Regions from separate parts of the Methylophaga sp. UBA2513 genome, predicted to be linked through region 1. Evidence: riboswitches for the same ligand, from Rfam matches in the RefSeq annotation. Region 1 holds a riboswitch; the other holds the start of a gene.
What was found. A riboswitch is a leader RNA that binds a small molecule or an ion and turns the genes downstream of it on or off. The one in region 1 is predicted to bind cobalamin.

Region 1 (10,289 bases):
GATATACACTTCATCGCGTGTAATACGTTTCTCAACAACTTTCAGACCGATATCGCGTGCCAGTGTCATCACTGTTTCACGGGTGATGCCTTCTAACGCTGAGGTCAATTCAGGGGTGTACAACACACCATCACGCACCATGAAGAAGTTTTCACCACTACCTTCACACACAAAGCCTTGAGCATCTAATAGCAGCGCTTCGTCGTAACCGCAACTGACCGCTTCTTGCAACGCCATCATGGAATTCATGTAGTTACCGTTGGCCTTGGCTTTACACATGGTGATATTGACGTGGTGACGTGTGAACGATGACGTTCTGATACGAATACCTTTTGTCATGTTTTCTTCACCGAGGTAAGCTCCCCAATGCCATGCTGCGACCATAACATGTGTGTTCAGGTTATCTGCACGGATACCCATGCCTTCCGAACCATAAAAACACATCGGTCTAATATAAGCAGAGTCCAGATTATTTTCACGAACCACAGTACGTTGAGCTTCGTTGATCGTCTCTTTATCAAACGGCATGCCCATACCTAAAATTTTGGCGCTACGGAAAAGACGATCGGTATGTTCCTGCAAACGGAAGATAGCCGTGCCTTGTTCAGATTTATAAGCACGCACCCCTTCAAATACGCCCATGCCGTAATGAAGAGTATGTGTCAGGACGTGGACTTTGGCCTCACGCCACGGTACTAATTCACCGTCGAGCCAGATAACGCCATCACGATCTGCCATTGTTGCTACTGCCATATGCTTTATTCCAAGTTCATTGATTAATCTGAGTCTGGTTCTAGGCGATGTCACCTAACCAGCGCTGCCAAATCTGCACAACCTGCTGCGGGAAGTCTTGTAACTGAGACACCGACATTAATGCGGGTTTATCCTGCAATACGCAGTGGTTGGCTTCATTTCGATAGTAACGATATGCGTCGGCCAACATTTCCCCCTCAGCGGGTTCGAGCTTTCCGGAAGCCACCAGCGCTTCCAAAATCCTAATATTATCGGTGTAAACGAGTAATTCAGGCAAGTCCGTTGACCATGCCAACACTGCATATTGCACCATAAATTCAATATCAGTGATACCACCTTTACCCTGTTTTAGATCAAATAGTTGGCTATCACTCTTGTCTAACTGTTGACGCATTTTTGAACGCATGTCTCTGACTTGCTCAGCCAGCGTCTCTTGATCACGGGACTTGGCCAACACCTGTTGACGCGTGTCGAAGACCTTTTGCGCAAGTTCGGCATCCCCCATCACATTTCTTGCGCGTACCAAGGCTTGATGTTCCCATGTCCATGCTTCTTTTTGTTGATAATCAACAAAACCAGAAAATGGACTAACCAATAAACCCGATGCGCCACTAGGCCGCAAACGCATATCGACTTCATAAAGCAAACCACCGGGAGTGACTGTATTCAACAGATGAATCATGCGTTGAGCAAGGCGAGTATAAAATACCATCACATCTACGGGACGCTCGCCATCCGTCATGCCTTCCTGTGCATCATCAAAGATGAAGACCAGATCCAGATCCGAGCCATAACCTAATTCAAGCCCACCTAACTTACCGTAAGCCAGAATAGTCAAACCGCACTGCTTAGGGTCGTTATTATCTGTAATGGGTGGATACCCATGCTTGACCACTAAATGTTCCCAGGCTATTCGCCATACCTGTTCAAGTAGTATTTCCGCCAATTCCGTTAATTGATCCCCCACTCGCATTAACGGCAGTACCTCAGTGACATCGGCTGCCGCTACATGAAGCGTGGCAATTTGTCGGAACTCTCGCAAACGATTCATCAACTGCTCTAAGTCATCCGCATCAACCGAGGATAAAAACTGTAACAGCTGTTTTTTTAACTCTTCTCTCTCAGGTACTTCATAAAGGGAACGAGGATCGAGGAGCTCATCTAATAGCACAGGGTATTTCGCTAGCTGTGTACTTATTAATGGACTAGCAGAACAGAGCTTGACCAGTTGTGACAAGGCCATCGGATTTTCTACCAGCAGCGCCATATAAGCACTTCGACGCATGATGGACTCCATCAGAGGCATTAAGCGGGGTAGACAATCATCAGCGTTATCGACATTTCCAGTGGCTTGTAATAACAACGGTAATAGCTTCTCGAGCCGTTGCTGGCCTGTCTGGCTCAAGTTACGACAAATATGCAGATCGAGTAATTTATCAACAACCGCGAGTATCTGTTCAGGATTGTCATACCCACATTGTTGAATAAAGGTTAATTTCTCTTCCGGTTGAGCATTAAGGAAAGAAATTTTTATCCCAGCACCTTCATCACTGGCTTGAGGCGCCGTCAGCAATTGATCAAAATGCTCCTGTACTTGCTGCCTGTAGTCTCTAAGAGTGGCATAAAACGATGACCAGTCTTCGAAGCCCATACTGAGTGCCAACCTTAATCTTGAAGGCTCATCGCTTGGCAAAATATGGGTCTGCTGATCGGCCCAAGCCTGAATGCGGTGCTCTGTTCTACGAAGAAACGCATAGGCTTGTTTTAACTGATTGACCGCATAGACTGATAACAGGTTTCTATCAGCCAACAGGTCAAGAATCGTTAGAATCGGTCTTTGCTGCATGGGGCGATCTCGTCCACCATAGATCAACTGAAAAACCTGCCCTATAAACTCGATTTCTCGGATACCGCCGGTGCCCAGCTTGATATTGTCATCCATCCCTCTGTGGTGCATCTGTCCGGCAATCATGGATTTCATTTCACGCAATGAATCAAACATGCCGTAATCGAGATAACGTCGATATACAAACGGGCGCAGCATATCTGACAACGCTTTTTTATCCGCTTCATTGCCGGTAATAGCACGCGCTTTAATCATCGCGTAGCGTTCCCACTCTCTTCCCTGGGTCTGGTAATACTCTTCCATTGCATCAAAGCTGGAGACCAAAGCGCCACTCTCACCAAAGGGACGTAAGCGCATATCGACCCGAAACACAAAACCATCAACGGTCTGGTTATCCAGGGCCTGAATCAATTTGCGTCCAAGCCTAACGAAGAACTCGCTATTGCTTAACGGCTTCCTGCCCCCTTCGGTTTCCCCTTCCTCTGGGTATGTGAAGATAAGATCAATATCCGATGACAGGTTTAATTCGCCTGCACCCAGTTTCCCCATGCCTAAAACAATCATCTTCTGCTCACGACCATCATCGTCACAAGGGATGCCATTTATCTCGACCTGCCAGTCATAGAGAAGGCTTAAGGTCTGCTGAATACAGACATCGGCCATGGCGGACAGATCAGCCATGGTTTCGGCTAAATCAGACCAATTAGCTAAATCCCGCCAGATAATACGTACCATCATCCATTGACGAAAATGACGTAATTTCTGATGTAATTGTTCCTCGCTAGTGATGCCTTCGAGCATGGATTTCAGCTGCTGACGAATCTCATCCAATGACAGTTTTTTCTGCAATTGACCTGATTCAAGCAACTGCGCCAGCATCGATTCCTGTCTTTGCCCCCACTGGTTGACGTAATCACTGGCTGATAAGACATCAGGTGCCACTTTCAGCAGTTCGGGATAAGTCTTTAAGGCATTTTGCCATGGCTCTGGCAATACAAATGCTGAGGACATAAACACTCCGGATAACGATGGAAAAGCATTACTTTACATTAAGCTTGATTAATACCAAATGCGTAAACCATTCTAGCTAGTCAATAAAATAATCAAGAGATATGCACGCTAGTAAGGAGAACAAACCGCTATCAGTCTTCGCTTAATCATTCGCCTTAGGTGATAATCCAGGTTCGCACTAAGTTAGGAGTAAGAAACCATGATGCTAAAACGTACGCTTGCCCTGTTGAGCTTATTGTTGAGTTTTCCCGTTATCGCAGAGAGTGATTGCGCGTCTGCTTTTACTACGCTTGAAATTAACGCTTGTCTCAACGAAGAGTTGCAAGACAAAAAGGACATCATGCAGCAATACTTGGCAGTAGCTAAACAACGCTACAGCGATGAAACCAAAGTGGTAACTGCGATAGAAGCAGGACAATCGGCTTGGGAAGCCTATAAAATATCCCACTGTGACAGTGTTTACACTATATGGATGGACGGGACGATTCGTGGTGCCATGACGCTGAGCTGTCAGATAAACCTGACCGAGGCCAGAACGCATGAGATCTGGTCTAGCTATTTGACCTATATGGACAGCACTCCGGCTATCATGCCTGAACCAGAATTAACGTATGAGTAAACTCATTGCCCAATCATAATGAGCTTGCCCGTTTTTGGATCACGGTAAACCTGACCGACAGACTCATACCCCTCCGCACCACCTTGCATACCTTCAGGTAGCTGCGGTAATTCTTTCATCGATTGAAGTTCCGTCAGGGCATGCTCCGCTTGTTTTGCCTCGGCCTGGAAATGCTCCTGGAGCTGACTACTCATTGAAATTAATGCCGCAATCAGACCACAGGCAAACACCAACATTAAATCTAATAAATTGGCCATAGGGCCTAATGGCTCATCATCATTGCCATCAAAACGACTATGCCGCCAGCGTCTAGCCATGAGCCTGCTCCATGTTCGTTAAAACCTCGTCATACCAGCGGCGTCTCAATCGTCCGAGAACAAAACCGATAATGCCAACAAAGAGGCCCAGAACCGTGGTATCAAAGGCCACACTCATCGCCGTTGTTAAGATACTTAACTCACCATTACCAAGTGCAGATAATCCTGGTCCAAGCGGTATCAGTGTGCCCATCAACCCGAGCATAGGTGCAATTCTGGCTAAAAAATCACTCCGCTCAATTCGTTTGAAAGCTAATTTTTCAAAAGACTCAACCTGACCTGACTGCTGCCACTTCTTCAAACCAGAAAAGCGTTCAGCCAGCGCAATACCAATATCAATAATGCTCAAGGCGGCAAATAACATTAGCGCCCATATCACCGGTTCTAATAAAAATCCGACTAAGTGATGCATCACACCGATGGATTGTGAACTCAACATAACTTACTCCTTGAACTTGGCAGTTGGGGCTCGCATGCCTTTTGCCATGCCAGCCAACACTAACAACGCCACCAGACCTAATATCACATAGAGCCAGAAGCGTTGTTGCTGCGCTTGCTCTTTCTGTTGCTCTTCAGATGAATTCGTCTCTTGCTCAGGCTGAGTCGCTTTTTGCTCGGTGATTTCGGCAATATGACTTGGTGCATCATCCACTTCAGTTTCTGGCATTCTTGCCGCATTTAATACCTCAGCTAATTGCTGTTGATGAGACTCATCCAGGTAATCATTCAACCATACATACAAGGGGTGGGATGGTGAGGTATGGCCACTTCCCGGTAGCCCATTTGCAGAAACTAAATCAGTGAACTGCTGTGCCAGTTGTTCCAACGTAGCCTCATCGGCTTGCCAAAAACCTTTATAGGCTGCAACCAGCATAATCGCCAGCATATTACTTTTCACATGGACGTTATGATCTTGCTCAAGAAAGTCATCTAAGCCCAAGTCTAGTCCATCATCCACATACACCCGTTTAACTTCATCCCATACCCAGCTTTTCACAATGCCGGGATTGGTCACTTGCCAGCCCCATAGATATTCTAAAAACTCACTACCCATGGTGCGAGCACCGGCATACCCCTCCTTCATCAGCGGTTTAAGCCATTGCGGATTCAGATAACGACCACGCAGTTCACCTAACAATACGGTCTGCAAAGGATCAACGCGTAAATCCGTGGTATCACTGTGCGCCAGAATATAACTCTCTGGTGCCTGTCCACGTGTGGTTTCAATAGCGAGGCTTAAGCCGCCCAGATAATCAAAGGCATCATTGTTATCCATAACTCCATACAGATTACTGGCTCGTCCGAGATAAGTCTGACCGACATGTTGCAGCCTCTGTTGGAATAAGGCCTGCTGCGCCTGGCCGTCAAGCTCTGCGCCATAAGCATGGCCCATGCGATGAATATACGTTTCCGCGACTTCTTCACGATTTTCCCAGGCACCAGAGCGCTCAACCAGACGATTCACGCCAGCACCATAAGCACCCGGTGGGGTACCAAAAATACGGTAACTCGCCGTCAGGCCGGCTTGGTTTTCTGACACACCCGCACGTAATGCCGCACTGGCATCGTCTACCCAGCGGGCAGCAACCCGGTTCTGCTCTAAGGATTCAAAACCAGGATTTTCACTAACCTGTAAACGCTCTAAAGCCGCATCCAATGATAAGGTCAACGCCGGATAGTCACGACGAATCAAACCAGAAGAGGCATCCAGTGCCATCAATACAGCTTGTTCCAACCAAACTATCTGCGAACCATACAAATCACGGAATAGGCCGGATGTCGTCAGCAACATATCTCGGCGGATTCGGGGATGAGGCGAGGCTGATGAAGAAAGATCCAAACGTTCTAATCCACTAAAAATTCCACGACGACTCCAGGTCGGTTTCACCCCTAACATATCGTAAGCAAAAGCGATCATTGCACCTTCATCACGCACCACATCGGATGCCCATAACACTAAGGCATCACTATCCTGAGCGTTTTTTGCGGGAGTTTCTGCACGGGCTTTTTCGGCTAATGCGATACCGACTTTGTAGCCTAAACGTGATGGAATTAAGCTATCATCTAAGGCATAGAAATTACGTCCAGTCGGTAATGCTGATGGTGTGCGAATCGGATCATTACCTTTACCCGGCTCAACAAATTGACCATCTAAAGCAGCCAATAATGCCGACATTTCTGCAGCAGGTGAGCCGCGTAGAAGTGGATCCCAGCTCTCCGTAGCTTGTTTGCCATTATTCATTGAAGTAAGCATGGTTTGAACCGCTTGTTCAGACCAGTCTCGACCAAAAACATGTAGCCCCAGAGGCATAAAATCTTCTTGTAGAGTGGTCAGGTAATGGCCGATTTCGTGCACTAACAAATCGTCATCCACCTGCTCGAATGAACTCAATCCTCGCACTTCCAACTCACCAGCCATATTCGCTGTCAGTTCATCTTCCAGATTAAGTTTGGCGACTAAGCGTTTCATTTCCTCAATCGCACGATCGCGCATAGCCCCAGCATTCACAGGTGCAGCTTCATAACTTTCAACGACCTGTCGTAATTCCAGTAATTGATCATATAACTCAGTGCTAGCCAAAGGCGGTGTGAGGTGATCAACCATCACCGCGAGGCCACGGCGTTTTGCCTGAATACCCTCACCTACACCATCAACGATATAAGGGTAGATACTTGGCAAATCACCTAAAATTGCCTGAGGGTAATCATTCTCAGCCATACCCACTCGATGACGAGGTAAAAACTCGTAGGTCGAATGGCGGCCCAGATGAACTAAGGCATCAGCATGAAAGGTATTTCTTAGCCACTGATAAAACGCCAGATATTGATGTGGCGGCGGGAAGGATAAATTGGCATGCAATAATTCTTCATTCAGTTCCCAACCTCTTGGAGGCTGTGGACCAACAAAAATATTGCCAAACTCAAGACCGGGAATCAGGATTTTATCGTCATAAACCATCACATTCCCCGGCGCTTCGCCCCAGCCTCTTATGCCTTCTATCCATTGTTGGCTGATGGCATTAATTAATTGCTCAGCCTGTTGCCAGTCGATGTTTGCTAAAGGTCGCTGGTAGATGGTTTGTAGCTGACTGAGTAATTGCAACACACGGTCACGACCAGCATGGTCGGCCCCATCGACAACATGGCGGATATCTTCCATCACCCGAGCTAATAAATGGGCCGCAATACTTGGATCATTCAATGCTTTAGCTTGTTTTAGATTGGCATGTAATAAGCCCAGCGGGCCATTGACCATTTCTTGCTGTAGTGATTCTGGCAATGTTTGAAACCAGCTTTGGTAGCTTTTGCTATCCATTGTGTTGACTTGTGACGACATCGCAGCCAAAGCAACCTGATCTTCAGGTAGATTCACACCCCGTTGTTGTAATAAGTCGAGTAACTCAGCCGATGACGCTGGTAACTCACCGGTCTTATACCCTTGGTTTTTAAGGGAATGCAGAATATCGAACAAGGACTCCACGACGTTTAAATTATCAGCACCGATATTATGGCGACCAGGCGGATGGTTGTAATAGATAATCGCGATCTTTTTATCCTGATTCGCTTTATCTTGTAATTGCTGCCAGCGTTTTAAGCGCTTAACCAATAAGGTGACTTGTGACTCTACAGGTTCTGAGAAAGCCAGTCTGGCTCCAGTAAATTTATCGACTTCGGCGGGTGTCATCGTTGCAACCACCATTGGTTGAGACACCCCTTGTAACTCAGGCATAGCGACACGATAATGAACAGAATCCCAACTGATACCGGCTTCTGACAGCTCCCATTCAGCGTGGGTACTATCACTTAAACGCATCGCTTTTATCACCGGTACATTCAGTTTTTTTAATTCATCGGTGACAGCCTGCCGATGTTCCGATCCGCCAATCACAAAGTCTTGCAGAGACACCACTGAACTGATGTGTGATTTATTCTCAGCTAATAACTTGATGGCAGATAAACTGGCATCACCCCACGCAGTAAGCACTGACACACAACCAGTTGACTCATCAATAAGCTGTTTACAAACAGCATCCAGTAATGCCTTTTCTCCCGGCCGTTCCCCAGTTTCATAATCCACTAACACCACCCATGATGATTTTGCAGAAAACTCAAACTGATCTGGTGGAATGATTTTATCTTGATGATAAAGCCTGAGCTGTGCAGCTAATTGAGGACGCTCAGTTGTATTTTCATTTTTAACCAGATGATGTAGATGACTAATCAGTCCCTGCATATTTTCACTATTTCTTCCCAGCCAAAAGAATCGTGAAATCAACCACGCTTCCTGTGCCGGGTATTGTTCTAATAGCGATGCCATCCACTGCTCTGTCGATAACGCAGGATCTGGATGCTGCATTAATTTGTCAGGGGGCTCATTTAAAATGGGGTGACTGTTCAAACTTGACGCCCCCATAAGACGCTGATCGCTATGCAATGCGATAAGATTTTTTAGCAGACCTTTTTTGATATTTTCCATCAGCTGGTTGGCTGTTTCACCAAACACGCCGCCCGCGAAGACTAAATCTGACTGTTTTAATAAAGCGGCTTGTTGATTTACGCTTAAGTCTTGCCACTGTTCGGTCGTGCGTATTTGCACTGACGTGGAGGAATGAGAGGGGTGTTTTAAAAACTCATGCGCACCAGACACCACTTCCGGTACATTTCGTGGTGTGACAATCAGCAATAATTGCTCGGCCAGGACTGATGAAGAAAAAAGAAAAAGAATGAAACAAAGAATAAGTCGGTTAAACACAGCGCTATCCATCGATATATAAAAACACTGAGTTATCAAACCACGTCGGAAAGATCAGACACCGCTTAATAACTCAAAGATGATTCGCCATTAAACGGTTTCCCGCTCCAACTGCACACCCCGGCCATCGGATAATAACGTTTTCATGGCAGATATCCTGGCTCACGCTTCAACATTTCCAACTCACCTTCCCGAAATCGATCGATTTCAGTGGTTTTACATCATCGTTGTCAGAAACTTCACGTATACAGTTGCGGGGACAGCTTCGGTTAAGAATTCCCTTTTAACTCTGCTAAGAGACCATAAAAATCAGAATTATACGTACTTACCCGAGTAACAACCACGGTTTGGTGACGCAGACAATCTTGCGAACAAGAATAATGCACAAAATAAAGATAGACAGCCCAAATAGTGATGGCTAATATCCAACTGAGACTCAATGTTTAATCAGGATGCTCGCCCTCTATTTCAATGAAAACAACAAAAGGAAGATAAAGGATGTTGAAGGAATTCAAAGAGTTTGCAATGCGCGGCAATGTGTTAGATATGGCCGTGGGGATTATCATCGGTGGTGCGTTTGGCACCATTGTGAAGAGTTTGGTAGCCGACGTAATTATGCCACCTATTGGTCTATTACTGGGAGGTGTCGACTTTTCAGACTTATTTATCACGTTAAAAGAAGGTACTGTGGCAGGTCCATATGCCACCTTGGCAACAGCTCAGGAAGCTGGTGCTGTAGTGATTAGTTATGGCGTCTTTATTAATGCGGTCATCAGCTTTTTGATCGTCGCCTTTGCTGTTTTTCTGTTGATTCGTTCGGTCAATAAAATGCAACGTGAAAAAGAAGCAGAACCTGCACCTGCAGAAGCCACCAATAAAGAATGTCCAAGATGTTACTCAACCATTCTTATCAAAGCGACGCGTTGTCCACACTGTACATCAGAACTCGTATAAACAAAAAAGCCCCGACCAAATGGCCGGGGCTTTTTT
Region 2 (14,334 bases), on a different contig from region 1:
GGAAGGTCCAGGCATTGAATGGACTCATCGTCGGTCCTGCTGTACGCAAGAAACCATATACGTCTTCACCAACACGTTTAGCATCGCCAACCACCGCACCACCAATACAACGGCCCTGGCCATCGATGTATTTTGTAGCTGAATGCACAACGATATCAGCGCCAAACTCCAACGGTCTTTGTAATGCCGGCGTACAGAAACAGTTATCGACAACCAATAAACAATCATTGGCCTTGGCAAGCTCAGAAAGCGCTTCCAAATCTGCAATTTCATTCATTGGATTAGAAGGCGTTTCTAAAAACAGCATTTTTGTTTCTGGCGTAATAGCGGCTTTCCAGTCATCTAAATCAATCAGCTTCACATAGCTGGTGCTGACACCAAACTTGGATAAATATTTATCAAACAACACACGTGTAGTGCCGAAAATACTCATCGACGAAACGATATGATCACCGGCTGATAATAAGGCCATCATTGTCGATAAAATCGCCGACATGCCAGATGAAGTAGCAACACAGGACTCACCACCTTCCAAAGCAGCTAAACGCTGTTCAAAAGTGCGAACGGTGGGATTAGTAAAACGAGAATAGATATTACCCGGCTCATCACCACCAAATCGTGCTGCAGCTTGCTCTGCACTTTCGAAGACAAAGCTGGACGTTGGGAATATAGGTTCAGACTGTTCTGACTCGGCAGTTCTTTTGTGACCAACTCGAACGGCTTTGGTAGCAAAGCCTTTATTGTCATATTTATCTGTCATGGGAGTTCAACATAAAAAAGATGTAACAATTCTATATTTTTAGCAGGCTACTGACCAGATGAATCCTGAGTTTCAGTCAAAAAAATACCCGAAACTTGTTCGGGTATTTTTTATGAAGCCTAGTCGGTTTTATGGTTGATAGCTCAGAGATAACATCACTGTTCTACCAAGGCTATTGTATGTATCCGCTGTCTGGTAGTCTTTATTGAGCATATTTTCACCAGTGAGTCTGACAGTCCATTCCGGTTTGAATTGGTAAGCGACTCTCAGATCAACTAATCCATATCCACCCAAACGGTTGGTATTAGAGGCATTATCATAGCTCTTTCCTCTCAGCTTTAGACTGCCGCCCACAGACCACTGATGATTGATGGCGTGATCCAGGTTAATGTTAGCCAATTGTCTGGCTCGTCTTGCTAATGTATTACCCGTGTCCGTGTCTTCTGGGTCGAGAATAGCTGCGTTGAAATTGACATCCCATCCAGACAGCTGGGTTGATGCATCAAATTCAATCCCTTTTATCTCAGCTTCATCAACATTCACGTACGTGTTGCCCTGAAATGACAATAAATCCCTTACTTTGTTTTTGTAGAGATTAACTGACCATGTTCCCCAGCTTGGCGTGGACTGTAGAGCAATACCATAATTTTTTGACTTTTCTGCATCTAAATCTGGGTTACCGACAAACCAGCCAAAATCAGGGGCGTAGAGCTGATTAAAGGTCGGGGCTTTAAACGCCGTACCAGCGCTTGCAACAAACCGGATGTCATCCGTTACAGACATACCCCATTCAGCAGTTCCAGTCGTCTCATCACCGAATGCTTCATTGTCATCATAGCGAGCACTAATCATCCAGTCATGAATATTTGCCTGACCTTGCCAGCTGGCAAACACAGCATGATTGTCTCGTGATGTTTCACGATAGTCATAGGCTCCATCAACGCGGTCATTATCTAAATCGATGCCTACATTTAGTTTGTTTTTTTCATTCAGCGTCAGTGTGTTAAGCCAACTTATCGTTCTGTGGCGTGTATTAAAGTCATTACCTGCGATGTTGTCAGCGTAGGCTTGAGATTTATCTCGTGACTCTGACAACGTAAAGGATGTCAGCCATAAGTCGTTAATATTGATACTTGTATTGACTCCAACGACTTGTTCCACAACTTTACTGGATGGATTACCAGAGCCATCATAGTATGCACGACCTTGTGTCCTTAATAAGGTCGTACCAACTTGCCAATCATTTGTGATTTTGTGCTGAACATTGAACGATAGACTATTATTTCTGTATCCATCATGATCTGGATCCGTTGTTTCTCTGACATCAATACCGTTCGATGATAAGTGACTGTAACTAAGGTTATATTTAGTATTTTTGGTGCCACCACTCACACCTGCTGACGCGGTTTGAGTATTTTTTGTTCCAGTAGCGATAGAGAAAAACGGCTTTATTTCACCTTCCTGACCTTTTCTGGTGAAAATTTGAATAACACCACCAATAGCTTCTGATCCATATACACCGGATCTCGGCCCTCTCACGATTTCTATCCTATCAATAAGCTGAACAGGAAAGTGTTGTAAGGCCGATCCACCTGATGTCGCTGAAAACCATTTGACGCCATCGACAAGTACGAGAACATGGTCTGAATTCGAACCTCTTATGAATAAACTCGTGCTATTTCCGAGCCCACCATTTCTTGCCATATCGACGCCAGGTGTTCTTGATAAAAGTGTTGGAAGATCATTGATTTGTAATTTTTCGATTTGCTCCCGCGTAATCACCGTGGTCGGCGCCAACGCATTTTCCGTAGGCATACGATTCGCTGTGACGGTAATGGAATTAAGCTCATCACTGGCGATGGCAGGTAAAGAAAGTAAAGAAGAAATCAGCGTAAATGCTGAAAGGCGCGTGCAAGCACGCAAAGGCAACGCCTTTGAAAACAAGGTCATAATTGTCTCCTGAGGATACGCTCACCCGCGCTCCAAGGTTAAAAGGGTCACAACACTATGGTGTTGTTATGAAACCTCAGGCCGGTCTCCGGACTTACGTTGTGGCTATGCCTGACACATCGCCTTCCCACGAGATTCGCAGTGGCTTAATGATGTGCTTTTCAACGCTTACCGTTGCGGGGGCAGTGTTGGATTTGTCACCAACTTCCCGTTTAACTCTGCCTAAACAGAGCACCTGAAGAGCCGCGCATAGTAATGGCTGCGCATCCATACGTCAAACCTACGCCATCCTCTTATATTAAAGTTGAGAGTTTATTCTTCACGTCAAATTGACAATATATCGTATTAATCCTTATTCTATCGCGAGTTTTAGGTATTGCAATCGCGAGTAAACGGGAAGTCGGTGCATCAATAGATAATGCCGACACTGCCCCCGCAACGGTAAGTGAGATCAGATAAACCTAATGCCACTGTACAGTGCTGTATGGGAAGGTGTTTATCAGGCAACACTCACGAGTCCGGAGACCGGCCTGAAAATACAACGTGCCTCTTGGCAAATTCAAACCTATTGTGTGCGGGTGGGCACACTGGAGAATCACATCATGACCTTATCTCGTTCTCAGCAACTAATTATTGCTGGTCTCTTAGCGCTTTTAATGTTTATGACCCGAGGTCATCATTTTGCTTCTGTCGATGCATTACCCAGTGCATCATGGGCTATCTTTTTCTTAGCAGGTCTTTACCTCAGTTCAGCAGCCTGGTTTCCCGTGTTTTTAGCGATGGCGGCTGGTCTCGATATCACCAGTGTGTTGTTGGGTGGTGGTCAATTGAGCACTAGTTTCTGTATGTCTCCTGCTTACGGTTTTCTCATTCCTGCTTATGGCAGCTTATGGATGGCTGGACGCTGGTATGCATCGAAATACCAATTTAATGCTGCCACCTTATTGCCTCTTGTTGGCAGTGTATTAGTAGCCGCCACTGCAGCCACACTATTTAGTGGTGGTGGTTTTTACTTCTTCTCTGGTCGTTATCCTGATCCAACATTCACTGAATACACACAACGCTTTATTCAATACTTCCCTAAAAACCTGGCGGTGATGAGTTTTTATCTGGTGGTGGCCATGATTTGCCATGTGTCTATGTACTTCACCAAAACCACACATCAAGCTGATCAAAAGTAGTTAATAAATGCAGTCGCAGTCATGCGCTGCTGTAGTCATTGCTGCACCCGCATCTGGTCAGGGTAAAACGACGGTTACGGCTGTACTAGCAAGACATTACAGGCAGCAAAACAAACACGTTCGAGTCTTCAAAGTGGGTCCAGATTTTCTGGACCCCATGGTTTTAGAGCAGGCGTCCGGTCACCCTGTTTATCAACTTGATCTTTGGATGGTTGGCAAACAACATAGTCAGCAACTGTTAGCAGAAGCCGCTGCACAGGCTGACATTATCCTGATTGAAGGTGTGATGGGACTGTTTGATGGCGAACCTTCTACAGCTGATCTGGCAGCAGCTTTTGGTATACCCATTCTCGCCGTTATCGATGCCAGCGCCATGGCACAAACCTTCGCGGCGATTACAGTAGGTTTGGATCACTATCGGCAAGACACACAGGTGGCGGCGGTTATAGCGAATAAAGTCGGCAGTGAACGTCATGCCGATATGCTCAAAAATGCCCTGCCTCCAACACTTCCCTGCCTTGCTACCTTATACCGACAAACTGAACATGCCTTACCCAGTCGATATTTAGGCTTACAACAAGCCGGTGAAATTACAGATTTAGAACAACGTTTAAGCCATACGCTTGAGGCTTTTGATTTTGATGATTCAGTGTCTTTGCCAAACATCGATTTTCCGTTCATTGATACTCCGCAACTTCCAGCGTTACTGGATGGTTTGAAGATTGGCATCGCCAAAGATGCCGCTTTCTCTTTTCTCTATCAGGCAAACCTGGATTGTCTGAAGTCTTTAGGTGCTGAGCTTGTTTTTTTCTCTCCACTCAATGATGCCGAGCTACCTGATATCGATAGTCTCTATTTACCCGGTGGATATCCGGAGTTACATTTGGCCGCATTAAGTGCCAATACACAGATGCAACAAGCTATTCAGCAACATTACGAGGCAAATAAACCTATCCTCGCGGAATGTGGTGGCATGTTATACCTTTGCGAGACGCTGACAGACAAGACAGATGTTACCGCCACAATGTGTGGTATTTTGCCAGCTAAGGCGAAACTCCAGGCCAGATTAACCGCGCTTGGTTTGCAGGAAGTGACCGTTGAGAATCAAGCGATTAGAGGTCACACTTATCATCATTCTTCACTCAGCACAGAATTAGTATCTGAAATAAGCGGACAGTGTCCTAATGGCAAATCAGTCAATGAAGCTGTTTATCAACAAGAGCGTCTGACCGCCAGCTATATCCATTTTTACTTTTACTCTAACCCTCATCTTATTGCAGCGTGGTTATCACCATGAGTGATTCCCCTCATCAATTTTCAAGAGCAGAACAAGAAGCGGTTTACAGGGCAATAGCCGAGCGCCGGGATATGCGTCACTTTCGACCTGATCCTGTTGCACCGAAACAGCTAAAACGTTTATTAATGGCCGCACACCAAGCCCCAAGCGTTGGTCTGATGCAACCCTGGCGAATTATTCGAATTACTGATTCCATTATTCGTGAAAAGATAAAAGCCCTGGTCGAAAAAGAACGCATAGAAACGGCCAAAGCCATGAACGAACGTGAAGATGAGTTTATGCGTTTAAAAGTCGAGGGCATGGATAATTGTGCTGAAATCCTGGTTGTCGCCTTATGCGATAAACGTGAAGAACATATCTTTGGCAGGAGAACCATGCCGAATATGGATTTGGCCTCCGTTTCCTGTGCCATTCAGAACATGTGGCTGGCCGCCAGAGTCGAAGGTCTGGGTATGGGCTGGGTATCTATTTTTGAACCAGAAGCATTGGCAGACTTACTCAAGCTGCCTTCAGGTGCCTCCCCTGTCGCCATTCTGTGCCTGGGTCATGTTAATGAGTTTTATCCAGAGCCGATGCTACAAATGGAAAACTGGCGCCAGGGCATTGAACTTGACTCTGTTTTATATGAAAACCACTGGGATAAACCGGCCAGTTTATGACCTTACTGTTTATTATTCTTGCTTTATTGCTTGATTGGTTACTCGGTGAACCAACACGTCGTCACCCGCTTGTGGGTTTTGGTCAACTCACCAAACACATTGAAAACAGAGTGTACAACGCTAGTGACGGCATTAAAAAGCAGTTTATTAAAGGACTGCTTGGCTGGTTAGTGCTGGTCGCACCTTTTGCTTTTATCGCCTCTTGTATAAGTGACATTCCATCACTTAACCTGATATTCAGCGTTATCGTACTCTACCTCTGTATTGGTCATCGTAGCTTATACGATCATGTGACACCGATTATCACTTCATTAAAACAAGGCGATATTGAACAGGGAAAAACCTTAACCAGTTACATCGTCAGCCGTGACAGAGAAACATTACATATTCCTAAAGCCAGTATCGAATCGGTATTAGAAAATGGCGCCGATGCCATTTTTTCAGCTTTGTTCTGGTTTATTGTGGCGGGCCTTCCCGGTGTCGTTATTTACCGACTGAGTAATACATTGGATGCTATGTGGGGATATAAAACTGACCGTTATCTCTATTTCGGTCGTGCTGCCGCCCGTATTGACGACCTAATGAATTATATTCCGGCACGATTAACAGCGCTCAGTTATGCACTGGTAGGCAATGTCCGCTCTGGACTACATTGCTGGAGACAGCAAGCTAAACAATGGGATAGTCCCAATGCTGGCCCGGTGATGGCGGCAGGTGCCGGGGCGCTGGAAATAGAGCTGGGTGGCCAGGCACGTTATCACGGTATTTGGCACGATCGTCCAACGCTTGGCTTAAATCGCGAAGCCAATGCAGATGATATTCCTCGGGCCTTACATCTAGTCACGGATAGTCTGTTGTTGTGGATAGCCGTCATCACTATCATTACAGGTATCAGCTATGCTTGAGCATGGTGGCAAACTCAATCACTACATTAAAAAATATGGTATCGCCCACCAGCATTGGCTGGATTTATCAACGGGGATCAATCCCAATGGCTGGCCCATTCCGGCATTACCCGAATCTGTCTGGACCCGTTTACCAGAGCAAGATGATGATTTACTTAACTCGGCAGCAGAGTATTACGGTAATCCATCTTTAATCGCCCTTCCCGGCAGTCAGGCGGCTATACAGTTTTTACCACAGTTACGTGGGCCATGCAGAGTAAAAGTGATAGACCCTTGCTATGCAGAGCATGCCTATAGTTGGCAAAAAGCCGGGCACGATGTTCAAGCCATTGCTCATGAAGAGATTGATTCTGTGATTGCCCATACGGATGTGTTGATTATTATCAACCCAACCAATCCAAGCGGCAGACGATATAGTAAAGAACAGCTATTAAACTGGCATCAGCAATTACAACAAGGTGATGGCTGGCTAGTCATTGATGAAGCTTTTATTGATACAACACCCGAGAAAAGTCTTTGTAACCTACCGGCCATGCCCGGACTACTTATTCTGAGATCGATAGGCAAATTCTTTGGTCTGGCAGGTTGTCGCGTTGGCTTTTTAATCGCCGAACAATCAATTCTGGATAAAGTCGAAGAGCATCTTGGCCCCTGGCCCATTGCTACTGCATCACGTTTTATCACCACAAAGGCACTCAAGGATACTGACTGGCAGCAGCGTACCATTCAACAACTGCAAAACCAGTCTCAACGTTTAGCTCAGTTGCTTAGCACTTATAAGCTCAGTCCCACAGGCAGCACTGATTTATTTCAATGGGTGATGCATCCTGCCGCCAGCGACATTCATGAACATCTGGCAAAACAAGCCGTACTGACCCGCTTATTTAGCTCCCCTGCCAGTTTGCGTTTTGGTTTACCGGCCAATGAACAGCAATGGCAGCAACTGGAAAAAGCCCTACAATCCCTGCGAGAAGTGTTATGAAACAGAAAACATTGATGATTCAGGGCACCACATCCGATGCAGGCAAAAGCACGTTGGTCACCGCCTTATGTCGTTGGTTTGTGCAGCAGAATTATCGTGTTGCACCGTTCAAACCACAAAATATGGCACTCAATAGCGCAGTGACTGCTGAAGGAGGAGAGATTGGCCGAGCTCAGGCAGTACAAGCACAAGCCTGTCATCTGGCGCCGCATATTGATATGAACCCGGTATTACTCAAACCTAATAGTGATTCCGGTGCTCAGGTCATTATCCATGGCAAAGCTGTCGCTAATATGGAAGCCCGCTTTTACCATGACTATAAGCCAATAGCGATGCAAGCCGTTCTGGACTCACATCACTGGCTTGAATCCAATTATGAGCTGGTGATGGTTGAAGGTGCAGGTTCGCCGGCAGAGATCAATTTACGTGATCGAGACATCGCCAATATGGGCTTTGCTGAAGCGGTTGATTGTCCGGTCATTTTGATTGCTGATATTGATCGTGGCGGTGTGTTTGCCCATTTGGTCGGTACATTATCGTGTTTATCTGAATCAGAACAGGCACGTATTAAAGGCTTTATTATTAATCGTTTTCGCGGAGATATTAGCTTATTGCAACCAGGTCTGGACTGGCTGGAACAAAAAACAGGTAAACCGGTGTTAGGCGTGTTGCCCTATTTGCATGGTCTGCATTTAGAAGCTGAAGATGCCGTCAATACGCAGCAAATCACGTCTTCGGAAAAACAGCTCAATATTATTGTTCCCGTGTTACCACGTATCAGTAATCACACGGATTTCGACCCACTGAGACTTCATCCTCAAGTCAATTTACAGTTTATTGGCCCTGATGAAACCATTCCCGCAGCCGATCTGATTATTTTGCCTGGCAGCAAACATGTCAGAGCAGATTTGGACTGGCTGATAACTCAGGGCTGGTCTGAAGCGATTCAGAAACACTGTCGCTATGGTGGCAAAGTGTTGGGTATCTGTGGTGGTTTTCAAATGTTGGGCAGACTAATTCATGACCCGGATGGCATTGAAAGTGAGCCTGGTAGCAGTGATGGTCTTGGTCTATTGGATATGGAAACAATATTGGCTGGCCATAAAACATTACGACAAAATCAGGGGCAATTACTTATCAATAATGTGCCTGTCACTATTTCAGGTTATGAGATACATGCGGGTATCAGCACAGGAAACGCATTGAAATCGCCTCTTGTACATCTGTCACATGGTCCAGATGGTGTCATCAGTGATGACAAACAGATTATCGGCACCTATCTGCATGGTTTATTTGAACAAGATGAACCAGCAAAAGCGTTATTGAGTTGGGCAGGTCTTGATAATGTTGAATCTGTTGATTATTGGCAACTTCGTGAAAATGACATCAATAAACTGGCAGAAATGGTAGCTACACATATTGATACGGATAAGTTGATGCAGATACTTGAGGACGCATGATGACAACGACGTTAATCCTTGGTGGCACAAAATCAGGTAAAAGCCGCTTAGCGGAACAATGGGCAGCTACCACAAATGAATCCGTCACCTATATTGCTACAGCGCAGGCGCATGATGATGAAATGGCAAAGCGGATCAAACAGCACCAGCAGCAAAGACCAGACAACTGGCCAACCATTGAGCAGCCACTGTATCTTGCGGATGCCATAAAAAAAGCCACAACTGACGTCGTGCTTGTAGATTGTTTAACGCTTTGGCTGACCAATCTTTTATTAGCTGAAGACGTTCTTCTAACAGAACAGATATCAGCTTTTTTGGATACGCTGCAAACCTCTGATAAACACATCATTATGGTCAGTAATGAAACCAATATGGGCGTGATGCCTCTCGGGGACTTAACGCGTCGTTATTGTGATGAGGCCGGTGTTTTACATCAACGTATCGCCAACATCAGCGATAACGTTATCTTAACCGTGGCAGGTTTACCTCATCTTTTAAAAGGACAACTGCATGAACAACTTCGCTGAATGGCTCAAACAACCTGTTAAGGCGGTAGATAAGACGCATGAACAAAAAGCGTTAGCACGTCAGCAGCAGTTGACTAAACCGCCAGGTTCCCTCGGTCAGCTGGAAAACTTAGCCGTCAAAATAGCGAGTTTACAAGCCAGTGAAATCCCTGACCTGACGCATGTGCACATCACTGTTTATGCTGCAGACCATGGCGTGATGGCTGAAGGTGTTTCAGCCTTCCCTCAGTCTGTCACCGCCGCGATGATCAGAAACTTTGCCAATGGCGGTGCCGCTATCAGTGTATTAGCTCAGGAGTTGATGGCAAAGCTCGATGTTATCAATGTCGGTACTGTGGAAGCATTAGAAGAAATTCCAGGTGTATTAGATAAACGTATCGATGCGGGTACCGCTAATTTTTGCCAGAGCTCGGCTATGACTGAGCAGCAATGCCAGCAGGCACTATTAATTGGCCGTGATAATGTATTCAGTGATATTGAAAATACGCAACTCTACATTGCCGGTGAAATGGGTATTGGTAATACCACTGCTGCTACAGCTTTAGCCTCTGTTTTACTAACATGTGACCCCGCAGACTTAGTCGGTCCCGGCACAGGACTGGATCAACAAGGTGTTCAACACAAATTAAACGTTATTCGGCGAGCACTTGAGCAACATTCCGCGCAGCGCGACAAGGATGCGTTAACCGTATTGCAAACCTTGGGAGGTTTCGAAATCGCCGCAATGGTGGGTGCCTATCTGACGTGTTCCAAACAAGGTATCCCGGTGCTGATAGATGGTTTTATCAGTACAGTGGCAGCATTAATAGCAGAGAAAATACAAGCTGGCTGCAAAGATTGGTTTATATACAGTCATCAAAGCGCTGAGCCAGGCCATCAAGTTGTTTTAGAGGCCTTAAACGCTGAACCATTACTCAAACTGGATATGCGTCTAGGTGAAGGCAGTGGTGCTGCCGTCGCTGTTCCCCTACTTCGCCAAGCTTGCCTGTTACACAACGGCATGGCGACTTTTGAACAAGCCAACATCAGTAAAGGAGACAAATAATGTGGTTATCGTTTCAAATAGCCCTACAATTTCTCACCATTATTCCTGTCAGTTATGCGAACGCAACTGAACAACAGCTTGGACGCTCTTTAGTTTTTTATCCGCTAGTTGGCTTGATTATCGGATTCATTTTATCTGGTGTCGTATCTGTTTTACCCGTTTCCTATAGCTTACTCAGCGCCGCTTTATTACTGACCGTCTGGGTATTGTTAACGGGCGGTTTACATATAGATGGTCTTGCTGACTCAGCTGATGCCTGGCTTGGTGGTATCGGCAGCAAACAGCGTACGCTGGCGATCATGAAAGATCCTGCAGCCGGTCCGATTGCCGTGGTGGTCCTGGGATTAACCTTATTACTCAAACTGGCCTTGTTGGAAATTGTTATTTCTTCAGGTCAAATTTATGCATTAATCTGGAGCATTATCCTCGCCAGAACAGCGATGCCTTTATTATTTCTCACGACTGACTACGTCAGACCCAACGGCATCGGTGCAGTATTAAAACACTATCTACCTGTAAATCAAGTGAAGTGGATGATGGGAATCACTACCTTCATTGCTTTTTTCTGTCTTGGTTTCACGCCGCTGTTACTGGGTTTGATCGTATTCTTATTACTTCGATACGCGATGGAGCATCGTTTGGATGGCTTTACTGGTGATACAGCCGGCGCGATGGTCGAATTGCTGGAAATCAGCTTTCTATTCTTTTTAATTGTGTTTTAGGAACGTCCAATGTCTGATACTGAAAAAAGTGAACGTCATAAAAAACGTATGCAACGCCATAAAAGTGTGGTCGATGAAAAAATTCAAAAAGCAGAAAAAGACAAAGGCCTGTTATTAGTTATTACGGGTAACGGTAAAGGTAAGAGCTCATCAGGCTTTGGTATGGTGGCAAGAGCGCTCGGTCATGATATGAAAGTCGGCGTAGTTCAGTTTATCAAAGGTGCATTCAGCACAGGGGAAGAATCCTTTTTTCGTCGCTTTCCTGAAGAAGTGTCCTACCATGTGGTCGGTGATGGGTTTACCTGGGAAACCCAAAACCTTGAGCAAGACATTGCATCTGCAGAAAAAGGCTGGGAAGTCTGCAAAGCCATGCTCAACGATCCAGACATTGATGTAGTGTTATTAGATGAACTGAACATCGTCTTAAAAATGAAATATCTCAATGTAGAAACAGTGTTGAATGACATTGCACAACGACCTGACATGCAACATGTCATTATTACGGGCAGAGGCGCTCCTGAAAGTGTCATAGAAGCCGCCGATACCGTGAGTCGTATTGAGGATGTTAAACATGCATTTCGGGCCGGTATAAAAGCACAGAAAGGTATCGAGTTATAAGCACCTTTTTGTGCTGTCATATAACTGTAAAGTTACTCACATTTTCTGTGGATAACTCTGTGATTAAGTTTGGAGTTACTCTCTAAGTGCCTCTCGTACAAGGGCTCTTCTCGAAATGGTTAAAAAATAACCATATAATTTTACCCTTTAAAATCAGACAGTTACAAAGCCTGCATTAAAAATCAGTCGCTTAGGGGAACTTTTTAATAAAAGCATGACAGAAAAAAGACAAGTGTATAACTCTGTAGAAAAGTGTTGACATAGAGTAATGACCAGTACAAAACAAAAAGCCCGGTAGTGAACACTACCGGGCTTTTTTTATTTCACTATTTTGAACGGATCAATCAGGATTTGACAGCCTCCGCTGCACTGTCCATTTCCAGATGAATATCTTCATCTTTTAGGGTGACACGAACATGTCCCCCACCCTGACTTAGTTGTCCAAATAGCAATTCATCAGCCAGTGGTCGTTTGATTTTCTCCTGAACCAGTCTGGCCATAGGACGAGCCCCCATTTGAACATCGTAACCATGGTCAGCCAGCCATTGGCGAGCCGCATCATCCACCTCGATAGTGACGTTTTTATCTTCAAGTAACATTTCAAGCTCTAATACCGCTTTATCAGCTACTCGAAGAATGGCATCTTTATCCAGTGGTTTGAATTGAATAATGCCATCAAGACGGTTACGGAACTCAGGCGTGAAGGTTCGTTTCAGGGCTTCATTACCGTCAGAAGTTAAATTGTCCTGTTTGGTGAAACCAATGGAAGGTTTACTCATCTCAGCGGCACCGGCATTACTGGTCATCACTAATACGACGTGACGGAAATCCGCTTTACGACCATTGTTATCAGTCAGCGTGCCATGATCCATCACTTGAAGTAACAGATTAAACACATCTGGATGCGCTTTCTCAATTTCATCCAACAACAGCACTGCGTGAGGTTGTTTGATGATGGCATCCGTTAACAGCCCCCCCTGATCAAAACCGACATAACCAGGCGGTGCACCAATCAGTCTGGAAACAGTATGACTTTCCATATATTCCGACATATCAAAACGAATCAGATCCACGCCAAGATTATGAGCTAACTGACGAGTGACTTCGGTTTTACCCACACCCGTTGGACCAGCAAACAAGAAAGCACCTGTCGGTTTTTCTGGATGCCCCAATCCTGAGCGGGCCATTTTAATCGCAGAACCCAGAGCAGAAATCGCTTCATCCTGTCCGAAGATAACGCGTTTAAGGTTTTCGTCCAGCTTACGTAGATTATCTTTATCAGCATTGGACACCGTTTTGGCAGGAATACGGGCAATTTTAGCCACAATAGCCTGCACATCATTCACACCAATCAATTTTTTACGTTTTGATTTTGGCGCAATACGTTGAGCAGCGCCCACTTCATCTAAAACATCAATGGCTTTGTCTGGCAGGAAGCGATCATTGATATGACGATGAGCCAACTCAGCGGCTTGTTCAATAGCCGCATTGGAGTAACGGACATTATGATGTTCTTCCAGACCAGGTTTAAGTCCTTTAAGAATTTCAATGGTTTCGGAGACACTTGGCTCAGGCAGATCAATCTTCTGGAAACGACGAGCCAAAGCACGATCATGCTCAAAAATACCGCGATATTCCTGATAGGTTGTCGAACCAATACACTTTAGTTCACCACTGGCTAATAGTGGTTTTAATAAGTTCGCTGCATCCATCGTGCTGTTACCCGCACTGCCTGCACCTATCATGGTATGGATTTCATCGATAAACAAAATCGCATGCGGTTGTTTTTTCAATTCCCGTAGCAAGGCTTTCAAGCGTTTTTCGAAATCACCACGATATTTTGTACCAGCGACCAGCGCCCCCATGTCTAATGAATAGATGGTGGTTTCAGCTAATACTTCAGGCACATCACCATGTACAATCCGTCTTGCCAGACCTTCAGCAAGGGCTGTTTTACCGACACCAGCTTCACCCACGAATAGAGGATTATTTTTACGGCGGCGACAGAGGATTTGTAGCGTCCGTTCTAACTCATGTGCACGTCCAACAAGGGGATCAATCTTACCTTTGATGGCGGCAGCATTAAGATTTTCTGCATATAGCGTTAAAGGACTTTTATCTTCATCAGACACCTCGTCGCTATCTACTTTGGCTTCAGACTCAGAGTGCATGGCAGAATCTTCAACTTCGCCATGACTGATAGCATTAACGACATCCAGACGAGTAAC

Region 2: linked by a shared signal. The riboswitch ahead of B3V56_RS12780 (hypothetical protein) and the one ahead of B3V56_RS09385 (cobaltochelatase subunit CobN) in region 1 are both predicted to bind cobalamin.

The regions. Positions count from the first base shown of each region.
Region 1 is NZ_DDNT01000015.1:11,735-22,023, forward strand. Features, by position in the region: gene B3V56_RS09360 (branched-chain amino acid transaminase) at 1-753, opposite strand, end outside; gene glnE (bifunctional [glutamate--ammonia ligase]-adenylyl-L-tyrosine phosphorylase/[glutamate--ammonia-ligase] adenylyltransferase) at 794-3,610, opposite strand; gene B3V56_RS09370 (lysozyme inhibitor LprI family protein) at 3,810-4,229, shown strand; gene B3V56_RS09375 (DUF2149 domain-containing protein) at 4,232-4,546, opposite strand; gene B3V56_RS09380 (MotA/TolQ/ExbB proton channel family protein) at 4,539-4,985, opposite strand; gene B3V56_RS09385 (cobaltochelatase subunit CobN) at 4,989-9,299, opposite strand; cobalamin riboswitch at 9,430-9,619, opposite strand; gene mscL (large conductance mechanosensitive channel protein MscL) at 9,798-10,253, shown strand.
Region 2 is NZ_DDNT01000021.1:39,294-53,627, reverse strand. Features, by position in the region: gene B3V56_RS12790 (O-succinylhomoserine sulfhydrylase) at 1-760, opposite strand, end outside; gene B3V56_RS12785 (TonB-dependent receptor domain-containing protein) at 890-2,710, opposite strand; cobalamin riboswitch at 2,773-2,964, opposite strand; cobalamin riboswitch at 3,065-3,258, shown strand; gene B3V56_RS12780 (hypothetical protein) at 3,313-3,891, shown strand; gene B3V56_RS12775 (cobyrinate a,c-diamide synthase) at 3,899-5,188, shown strand; gene bluB (5,6-dimethylbenzimidazole synthase) at 5,185-5,847, shown strand; gene cbiB (adenosylcobinamide-phosphate synthase CbiB) at 5,844-6,752, shown strand; gene cobD (threonine-phosphate decarboxylase CobD) at 6,745-7,734, shown strand; gene B3V56_RS12755 (cobyric acid synthase) at 7,731-9,194, shown strand; gene cobU (bifunctional adenosylcobinamide kinase/adenosylcobinamide-phosphate guanylyltransferase) at 9,191-9,721, shown strand; gene cobT (nicotinate-nucleotide--dimethylbenzimidazole phosphoribosyltransferase) at 9,705-10,766, shown strand; gene B3V56_RS12740 (adenosylcobinamide-GDP ribazoletransferase) at 10,766-11,488, shown strand; gene cobO (cob(I)yrinic acid a,c-diamide adenosyltransferase) at 11,498-12,106, shown strand; gene clpA (ATP-dependent Clp protease ATP-binding subunit ClpA) at 12,451-14,334, opposite strand, start outside.